DNA from 2 places in the Patulibacter sp. NPDC049589 genome. Region 2 is predicted to be linked to the other one. Evidence: riboswitches for the same ligand, from Rfam matches in the RefSeq annotation. Region 2 holds a riboswitch; the other holds the start of a gene.
What was found. A riboswitch is a leader RNA that binds a small molecule or an ion and turns the genes downstream of it on or off. The one in region 2 is predicted to bind thiamine pyrophosphate.

Region 1 (4,989 bases), on a different contig from region 2:
GAGCCCCACTCCCAGCAGGCGATGATCACGTCGGTCGGCGAGTCCAGCGGGCTGAGCCCCATCGGGCCCTCGCCGCGGAAGATCAGCGGCCGGATGTAGCACGAGCGCAGGCCGTTGGCCGCGATCGTCTCGAGCGTCGCCTGGCGGATCTGCTCCTGCGTGAACGGGACCGGCATGTAGAAGAGCTCGGCCGACTTGAACAGCCGGTCGACGTGCTCCTGGTGGCGGAAGACCGCCGGCCCGACGGACGCCGTGTCGTAGCAGCGGACGCCCTCGAAGACGCCCGTGCCGTAGTGCAGCGCGTGCGTGAGGACGTGGACCTTCGCGTCGGCCCACGGGACCAGCTCGCCGTTCTTCCAGATGAAATCGCCCTGCGGCACCGCGACGCTCCTCGTCCGTGGACTCGCGTCCCGCGGCCGTGGCGGCGGGACGGAACGACGGACTCTACCGCGGTCCTCCCCGCGGGGACCGCCCGGACGATCGCCGTCGTCGGGGTGGTGGCTGCCGCCCGTCGTGAGCCCGACGGCGAGGGGCGCCGGGGCCGGAGCCGGCGGGCGGTGGGTCCGACGGACGTCCGGGCGCGGTCGCGGGTGACCCCCCATCCGTCGCACGGTCCGGCACGGGCCGTGGACGCTCCGCGGGGGCCCACCTACGGTGTGGTGAGACGTCGGGTTCCGGAGCAGCCTCTCCGGCCGTCAACTCCCCGGCGAACGGAGGCACCATGACCGACCGCACGATCGACACCGCCGACCGCGACCGCCGGGTCCGTGCGACCCTCGCCCAGCAGGGCGGCAACCTCGACGACGTCTTCACCGACGACGGCCACGCGCCGGACGCCATCGACGCAGAGGCCCTCGGCCACTGCCGGGTCTCCGTGCAGGCGACCGTCGCCGACGGCCGCCCCGTCGCGGCCTGAGCGCCCGGGCCGCCGCGCGGCCCTCCAGCGGCACCGCGGTCCCGTCGTCCGACGCGGCACCGCGAGACCGTCCCTGACCGGCGTCGCCGCCGGTCGGCCCCCTCGGGCCCGGCCATCGGCCGGGCCCGAGCTGCGTCCGGGCGCAGCCGAGATCAGTCCGCGCCGACGCGGGTCCGCTCCGCCGCCGCCAGCGAGCGCTCGGCGCCCAGGGCCTCCAAGCGACCCCAGTCGACGTCGCGGAAGTTGTGCATCGGGCAGTACTTCGGCCCGCACATCGAGCAGAACTCCGCGGTCTTGAAGTAGTCGTCCGACAGCGTCTCGTCGTGCATCGACCGGGCGGTGTCCGGGTCGACGGACAGGTCGAACTGGCGGTTCCAGTCGAAGTCGAACCGCGCCTTCGAGAGCTCACGGTCCCACCGGGCCGCCCGCGCCCCGTGGGCTCCCCCGCGCGCCAGGTCGGCCGCGTGCGCCGCGATCCGGTACGCGATCAGGCCCTGCTTGACGTCCTCGGCGTCGGGCAGGCCCAGGTGCTCCTTCGGGGTGACATAACAGAGCATCGAGGTGCCGTGCCAGCCCACGACCGCCGCGCCGATGGCGCTCGTGATGTGGTCGTAGCCAGGCGCGATGTCGGTCACGAGCGGGCCGAGCGTGTAGAACGGCGCCTCGTCGCAGATCCGCTGCTGGCGCTCGACGTTCTCCTGCAACTGGTGCAGCGGGACGTGGCCGGGGCCCTCGACCATGCACTGGACGCCGGCGGCCCGGCAGCGACCGACGAGCTCGCCGAGCGTGTCGAGCTCCGCGAACTGCGCCGCGTCCGAGGCGTCCGCGATCGACCCGGGCCGCAGCCCGTCGCCGAGCGAGATCGTCACGTCGTGCTCGGCGCAGACGGCCAGGACGCGGTCGAAGTGCTCGTAGAGCGGGTTCTGCCGCTCGTGGTGGACCATCCAGCGCCCCAGGAGGCCGCCGCCGCGGGAGACGATCCCCGTCAGGCGGTGCCGGCAGAGCGCGAGGTGCTCCAGGAGGACGCCGGCGTGGATCGTCATGTAGTCGACGCCCTGCTCGGCCTGCTCGGTGATGACCTCCAGGAGCAGGTCGATCGAGAGGTCCTCGGGGGTCTTCACCCGCTCGAGCGCCTCGTAGATCGGGACGGTCCCGATCGGCAGCGTGGCGACGTCGATGATCGCCTGGCGGGTCTCGCGGATCCGCTTGCCGGTCGACAGGTCCATGACCGTGTCGGCGCCCCAGCGCTGGGAGAGCTCGAGCTTCTCGACCTCCTCCGCCAACGAGCTCGTCGTCGGGCTCGAGCCGATGTTCGCGTTGATCTTCACGCGCGCCTTCAGCCCGATCGCCATCGGGTCCAGCGCCGCGTGGTGGCGGTTGGCGGGGATCACCATCCTGCCCCGGGCGACCTCGGCGCGGACGACGTCCGGCTTCAGCCCCTCCCGCTCGGCGACGCGCGCCATCTCGGGCGTCACCGTGCCCTCGTTCGCCGCGCGGTGCTGGGTGCATGCGTTCCCGCCCACCCCGCGCGTCCCGTCCTCGTCGAAGACGTGCCGTTCCATGATGCTCCCTCCGCCGGTATGAACCGGATCAGGTCGTCGGGTCAGCGCGGATCAGCGCAATCTCAGCCCCTGCCTGGGACCCCCCGGATGTGGTTGGTCCGGCGAGCGTAGCGCGGCGAGCGGCGCACGCGTCCCGGTCGGGCGGGCCGCACGGCTCCGGCAGGACGGACGACACCGATCTGTAACGCTGCGGACCCCCCGATCGGGGAGGATGCCCGGATGCACCGCGTGCGATCAGCCGTCGTCGTCGCCCTCTCCGCCTCCGCGCTCCTCGTGCCGCAGGCCGCGAGCGCCGAGACGAAGACCGAGTACCTGCAGAGCGGCCACTACGGCGCGGACGTCGTCGCCGCGGCCGCGCCGGCGAGCCGCTGGATCCAGGAGCGCGGCGACCAGCTCGCCGCCGTCGTCGCGGCCTGCCGCGCCTACGGGCTGCCGGTCGGGTCGGAGGGGACGTCCACGCCCCCGACGATCGTCCCGCCGACGGCCGCCCAGATCGCCCGCGCCGCGAGCACCGCGAAGGCGTCGGCGACCGCCGCCCGCCGGGCCCGGTCGGCGAAGGCCGCCAGCACGCGCCTGGCGCGCAAGCGCGGGGCGACGGCGTCCGCTCGCGCGAAGGCCCGCGCGAAGGCCCGGACGCTGAGCCGGCGCGCCCGCGCCGCCGCCCGGCGCGCCGCCGCGGCGAAGGCCGCGGCCACGCCGTCGCTCGCGTCGCCCGACGCGTCCGACTGCCGCAACGTCATCCGTCCCGCCGTCGTCTTCGACATCGACGAGACGCTGCTGTCGAACTACATCGGCGTGCCCGGATCGGATCCGGAGAGCGGTTCGGTCGGGCAGTTCCCGGGCGCCCTCGGCGGGACCGGGACGCGGATGCCCGGCGTGTCCGACGCCTACGCGCTCGCCAAGCAGCGCGGCATGGCGGTCTTCCTGATCACCGCCCGGCCGTCGCTCGTGCCGGGGCTGCGCGAGACGACGATCCGCAACCTCCAGGCCGCCGGCTACAGCGGCTGGGACGGCCTGTCGCTGAAGGACGATCCGCTCGGCAGCTCCGCCACCTACAAGACGGCCGAGCGGGCGGCGATCGAGGCCCGCGGCTACACGATCGTCGCGAACGTCGGCGACCAGGAGAGCGATCTCTCCGGCGGCTACTCCGAGCGCCGGTTCAAGCTGCCGAACCCGTTCTACACGGGCTGAGCGGCACGGCCGGCGGGTCGGGCGCGACCGCGCCGGCGGCCCAGGCACGGCGGCACCGGCGGCCCGCGACCGGGTCCGCCCGTCAGACCCGGACGCCGAGTCCCGCGTAGACGTCGAGGCAGCGAGCCGCAGCGTCGTCCCAGGAGAAGCGGGCGGCATGGGCCGCGCCCGCGGTGACCAGGCGGCGGCGGAGCGCCGGGTCGTCGAGCAGGCGGCGCAGGGCCGCGGCCAGGGCGCGGACGTCGTCCGGCGGGACGCGGACGCCCGTGCCCTCCGGGACGACCTCGCGCAGGCCGCCCGTGGCCGCGGCGACGACGGCGCAGCCGCCGCGCATGGCCTCGAGCGCGACGAGGCCGAACGGCTCGTAGAGCGACGGGACGAGGCAGACGTCGGCCGCGCGGTACAGCGCCGGCAGCGTCGCGTCGTCGGTCCAGCCGAGGAAGCGGATCCGCTCGCCGAGCCCGATCGCCTCCGCCTGGGCGTGGAGCTCGGCCTCGTGCGGTCCGGAGCCCGCGACGACCAGGCGGGCCGGCGGCGCGGCCGGGGCGGTCGACCGCGCGACCCGGTCGAACGCCTCCAGGGCGACCTGGAAGCCCTTCTCGTAGACGAGGCGGCCGGCGAGCAGGACGAGCGCCTCGCCGCCGGGCGCGAGCGCGGCGCGCAGCGCGGCGACGCGGGCGTCGTCGACCGGGGCGACCGGATCGATGCCGTTGCGGACGACCACGACGTCGTCGGGATCGGTCGCGAAGACGTCGAGCACGTGCCGGCGCATGAACGCCGAGCAGACGAGGACGGCGTCGGCGCGGGCCATCATCGCGGCCTCCACGCCGTGGACGTGCGACTGCGGGTGCTTCTGGACCCAGCCCTGGTGGCGGCCGTGCTCGGTGGCGTGCACGGTCGTGACGTAGGGGACCCCCAGGGCGTCGGCCAGCGCCGCGGCGGGCGCGGCGACGAGCCAGTCGTGGCCGTGCACGACGTCCGGGCGCTGGACCTCGGCGGCGGCCGTGCCCGCGGCGAGCAGGTCGTCCCCGAGCTCATCGACCCAGGCGAGGAACGCGTCCAGGCCGGCGGGCGGGGAGCTGCGCTGCACGCGCTGGACGACGACGCCGTCGTCCTCGGTGTGCGCGGGGACGGCGTCGGCGCCGCGGGTCAGGACCCGCACGTCGGCGCCACGGCGGACCAGCCCGGCGGAGAGCCCGGCGACGTGGCGCGCGAGGCCGCCCTCGACGACGGGCGGGTACTCCCAGGAGAGCGTGAGGACCGAGGGCGCGCTCACCGGCCGTCGGGGTCCCGCTCGAGCAGCGCCAGGCCGGAGCCGTC
Region 2 (4,989 bases):
CTACGAGGACGCCGTCCGGATCGAGCGCCGCCTGATCGCCCGCCACGGCCCCGCGCGGGCGCCCGACGTCGCGACGCACCCGCGCCTGCGGGACGCCCCGGACGCCGCGGCCGTCGCCCACGGGCTCGTGCCCGCCCACCTCGAGGCCTGCGGCCTGGCGCCGAAGCGGGCCACGGCCCTGCACCGCGCGGCCCGCGAGCTCGCCTCCGGGCGCATCGACGCGGGGCCGGGCTGCGACCCCGACCGCGTCCTGCTGCGGCTCGGCCGGCTGCCGGAGATCGGCACCTGGACGCTCGCGCTCGTCGCCTCGCAGGCGCTGGGCCGCGACGACCGGCCGCCGTCGGGGGACCTCAACCTGCGCAAGGCGCTCGGGCGGATCCTGACCGGGGACCCGCGGGCGCGGGTGCCGGAGCACGAGGTCGACGCCTGGCTGGCCCGCTACGCCCCGTGGGGCGCGCTGGCGGCCGTGCACGTGATGGCGACGCGCCCGGAGGCCCTGGCGTCGCGCGGGTCCGGCACCGTGCCGGTCGGCGCCCCGGCGGCACCCCGGCGCCACGCGACGCAGGCGGGGCTGCCGGTGCGGCCGGCGGCACCGGCTCCGGAGCCGGTCGCGGCCTGATCGACGCGTCGCCGCCCGCGGCCTGATCGACCGGCCACGGGGCGCGGGCCGAGGCCCCGCCCCGCTACTCGCCCTTGTAGCCCGGCAGGCTCTGGTCCGGGCGCGCCGCGCCGTCCGGGGTCTTGCGGCCGACGCCGGCGCCCTCGCCCGCGAGGAAGTCCGTGGTCACCACGTTGTCCAGCGGGATCTGCTTCTTCAGCAGGCCGTTGGTCAGCATCCACTGGGCGTAGTCGGCCCACTCGTCGGTGTCGAGCCAGCCCCACGGCTGCTTGGCGTCCTTGCCCGAGGGGAAGAACGCGTCCATCGTCTTGGCGACCGACTCGCGCTGGAGCTTGGGGTCGAGCTCCTTGTTGGCGTCCAGCAGCGGGTCGACCCCGGCCGCCGGGTCCTTGCGCACGGCCTGGTAGCCCTGCCCGATCGCGCGGACGAGGCGGCGGATCGACGACTCCTTCGTCGTCAGCGTGTCGCCGCGGGCCACGAGCACGAGCTCGGAGTAGTTCGGGACGCCCAGGTCGTTCACCGGCGAGATCTTCGGGTCGCGCTTCTTCTGCTGCAGCTCCACGCCCTCGACGTTCCAGAAGCCGCCGAGCGTCGCGTCGACCTTGCCGGAGATCAGCGCCTGGTTGAGGTTGAAGCCGACGTCGACCTGCTTGATCGACGTCGGGGAGATCCCGGCCGTCTTGGCGATCGTGTCGAGGTACGCCTGCTGGTAGGGGATGCCGGCGGTACCGACCTTCTTGCCCTCCAGGTCGGAGGCCTTGGTGATCCCGGCCTTCGGCAGGCTGATCAGCGACGTCAGCGGCCGCTGCACGAGGCTCGCGATCGCGACGACGTTCTGGCCCTGGGCGCGGGCCAGCAGGACCTCGGGCTCGTAGGAGATGCCGACGTCGACCTTGCCGGCCTCGACGAGCTTGAGCACCGTGGCGGGGTCGTCCGGCGTCTTGATGTCGACGTCGAGCCCGGCCTTCGTGAAGCCGCCGCTGCTCTGCGCCTGGAAGATGCCGACGTGGTCGGCGTTGGGCAGGTAGTCGAGCAGCAGGGAGAGCTTGGCCTCCGGCGGCTTGTCGGTGCCGGAGAGGTTCTCCTGCTTCTCGCCGCACGCGGCGAGCCCGAGGGTCGCGGCCACGGCGACCAGCAGGACGAGCGGTCGGCGCGTCACCGGCCGGCTCCCGGCGTGCTCTGCGGTCCGTCGAATCGTTGCATCGTGCTCCCTCCGCCGGTATGAACCGGATCAGGTCGTCGGGTCGGCGCGGTCCCGGCGCCCTCTCAGCCCCTGCCAGGACTCCCCGGATCTCCAAACGCGTCGAGGGTATCGGCTCGCCCGTCCCCGGGGCCGCACGCGCGACCCGCCCCGGGGCGACGTCGCGCCGCCGGCGGCCGGCTCGCGGGGGAGCGTCCGGTCGCGGGGGCCGGCCTCAGGCGCCGGGTCGGCGGTGCGCCCACGGCGCCACGACGCGCTGCAGCGCCGCGAGGATGCCGGTGGTCACCACGGCGAAGACGGCGAGGATCGCGACGGCCGCGAAGGCCCGGGCGGTGTTCAGCTGCGCGGTCTGGATGACGCCGCCGAGCCCGCCCTCGCCCTGCTCGTAGCCCGCGTACTCCGCGAAGATCGCGGCGATCCCGCCGATCGCGACGGAGACCTTCGCCCCCGACAGCGCCGCGGGCAGGGCGGCCGGCAGCTCGACCCAGCGCATCAGCTGCCAGCGTGACGCGCCCATCGTCCGCAGCAGCCGCGGCAGCTCCGGGTCGACGCGGTCCAGCGCGTCGAGGGTCGCGATCGTCACCGGGAAGAAGCAGATGATCGCCACGATGGCGAGCTTCGGGGTCAGCCCGAAGCCCAGCCAGAAGACGAGCACCGGCGCGAGCACGGGCAGCGGGATCGCCTGGGTGCCGATCACGAGCGGGCCCAGCGCGGCCCGCAGGACGCGGGAGACGTGCATCGCCACGGCCAGCAGCGCGCCGACCACCAACGCGATCGCGAGCCCGAGGAGGATCTCCTGCGCGGTCCGGGCGAACGCGTGCCAGAGCAGGTCGCGGTCGTCGACCAGGGAGCTGAGGACGGTGGTGGGCGCGGGGAGGAGGATCTCGTCGACGTGGGCGAGCCGGACGTACGCCTGCCACCCGCCGAGCAGCAGCAGCGGGCCGACGACGCCGAGCAGGACACGGACCGCGCGGGGGAGGGGCCGGCGGTCGCCCGGGGGCCGGGAGGCCCGGGACGGGCCGATCACGCGCCGCCCCCGTGGTCGGCGTCCCGCTCGGCGGCGGCGTGGTCGCGGTCGCCGGTGATCGCCGCGTGCAGCGCGTCGCGGACCGTCCGCCGCGCCGCGACCAGCGACGGGTCGGTGGGATCGCGTCCGACCCGGGCCGCCGCCACGCCGACCACCGCGGTCACCCGCGCCGGCCGGGGCGACAGCACGACGACGCGGTCGCCGAGCAACACGGCCTCCTCGACGTCGTGGGTCACGAGCAGGACGCTGCGCGGGCGGGCGTCCAGCAGGTCGGCGAGCCAGCCCCGCAGGTCCTCCCGCGTGATCGCGTCCAGCGCGCCGAACGGCTCGTCGAGGCAGAGCAGGTCGCGCTCGGTGGCCAGGGCCCGCAGAAAGGCCACGCGCTGGCGCATGCCGCCGGAGAGCTGGTCGGGGCGGCTGCGGGCGAAGCGGGTGAGCCCGACGCGGTCCAGGAGCTCGCCGGCGCGCTCCCGGGCCTCGCGGCGCCCGGTGCCGGCGATCCGCAGCGGCAGCGCGACGTTGTCGCGGGCGTCCAGCCACGGCAGCAGCAGGTCGCGCTGGGGCATCAGCGCCGCGGGATGTGCCCGCAGCTCGCCGCCGTCGGGGGCCTGGAGCCCGCAGACGAGCTCCAGCAGCGTCGACTTGCCGCAGCCCGACGGGCCGACGAGGGCCACGACCTCGCCCGGGCCGATGTCGAGGTCGACCCCGTCCAGGACCGGCAGGCCGCCGAGGGCGCGGCGGACGCCGCGCGCGACGAGGGGGGCGGCCGGCGGGGCCGGGAGGGTCGCGTCCTGCACCGGCGGCCCAGGCTACCGGCCCGTCCGTCCTGGCCCGTCCGCGGACCGGCCGCCCGCCCCGGGCCCGGGGCGCGGGTCGACCGCGCTCCCGGTCCCGCTCGCCGGCCGCGACGGGGCCGGGGCACCCGGCCGCCCGCCGTTCAGGCGGGCCCCATGATCAGCAGGGAGCTCTGGGCGGTCGCGAGGACGCGGCCCTGGGCGTTTCGCACGTCGCCCTCGGCGAAGGCGACCCGCCGGCCGGGCTTCGTGACGCGGCCGAGCACCCGCAGCTCGCCGGCGTTCGCGTGGACGGGCCGCAGGTAGTTCACCTTGATCTCGATCGAGGTGTACGCGACGCCGACCGGGAGGGTCGTGTGCACCGCGCAGCCGAGCGCGGAGTCGAGCATGGTGCAGACGTAGCCGCCGTGGACCATCCCGATCGGGTTGTAGACGGACTCGTCCGGGGTGCCGACGAACTCCGCCACGCCCTCGCCCACCTCGCCGAGGCCGAAGCCCATCAGGCGCGCGATCGGCGGCGGCGGGATCTCGCCGGCCGCGACCTTCCGCAGGAACTCGAGCCCCGACAGGGCCGCGCCCGCGCCCGCGGTGGCCAGCGGGTCCTCCCAGGTGATCGTCTTCTCCCGGACGACGGGGGCGGCGTCCCCCGCAGGCGTCAGTTCCGTCATGCGACGAACTCTATCCGTGGCGGCCCGTGAGCGCACCCGAGGCGTCCCGCACCCGCGACCGCTCGGGGCGGGCCCACCGGGCGCTGGAGCGCGACGACGAGTGCCTGCGCGGCACGACCCGCCTGGCGGTCGAGGCCAAGCTCCGCCGCGTCGGCGGTCGGACCGCCCGCCGACCTAGCGCGGCGGTCGCCCCGGGCCCGGGGCGGTGACCGCGCTGGAGGTCAGCGCGGTGACGAAGGCCTCGAGCTGGTCGGCGGTCCAGCACTCGTGGACCTGGCAGTACGGCGCGTAGCGGGAGATCACGGAGTCGCCGTAGTCCCAGTACAGCGCGGGCTCGGGGTTCAGCCAGAACGCCCGTCCGGCGCGCTCGGCGATCTGCGCGAACGCGGCTTCGGCGGGATCGCGGCCGTTGGTGCGCGCGTCGCCGAGCACGATCACCGTGGAGCGCGGGTTGAGATCGTCCTGCGTCTGCTCGAGGAACTCGCGCCAGACGCGGCCGTAGTCGGTGTAGCCGGTGACGTCCGCGACGCCGGCGTCCTGGGCGATCGCGCGGGAGACCTTCTCGAACTCGCGCTCGCGCTCGAACAGCTCCGTGACCTCGGAGATCCGCTCGACGAAGACGAAGGACCGCATCTTGCGGAACGCGTCGTGCAGCGCGTGCAGCACCGAGAGGAAGAACA

Region 1: linked by a shared signal. The riboswitch ahead of thiC (phosphomethylpyrimidine synthase ThiC) and the one ahead of AB0L40_RS11080 (ABC transporter substrate-binding protein) in region 2 are both predicted to bind thiamine pyrophosphate.

The regions. Positions count from the first base shown of each region.
Region 1 is NZ_JBFAPC010000031.1:10,248-15,236, forward strand. It holds gene AB0L40_RS08195 (branched-chain amino acid transaminase) at 1-380, opposite strand, end outside; gene AB0L40_RS08200 (hypothetical protein) at 722-916, shown strand; gene thiC (phosphomethylpyrimidine synthase ThiC) at 1,069-2,478, opposite strand; TPP riboswitch at 2,466-2,574, opposite strand; gene AB0L40_RS08210 (HAD family acid phosphatase) at 2,698-3,669, shown strand; gene AB0L40_RS08215 (glycosyltransferase family 4 protein) at 3,752-4,945, opposite strand; gene treY (malto-oligosyltrehalose synthase) at 4,942-4,989, opposite strand, start outside.
Region 2 is NZ_JBFAPC010000047.1:14,373-19,361, reverse strand. It holds gene AB0L40_RS11085 (hypothetical protein) at 1-619, shown strand, start outside; gene AB0L40_RS11080 (ABC transporter substrate-binding protein) at 684-1,778, opposite strand; TPP riboswitch at 1,811-1,918, opposite strand; gene AB0L40_RS11075 (ABC transporter permease) at 2,035-2,847, opposite strand; gene AB0L40_RS11070 (ABC transporter ATP-binding protein) at 2,844-3,644, opposite strand; gene AB0L40_RS11065 (PaaI family thioesterase) at 3,785-4,309, opposite strand; gene AB0L40_RS11060 (hypothetical protein) at 4,336-4,518, shown strand; gene AB0L40_RS11055 (VWA domain-containing protein) at 4,484-4,989, opposite strand, start outside.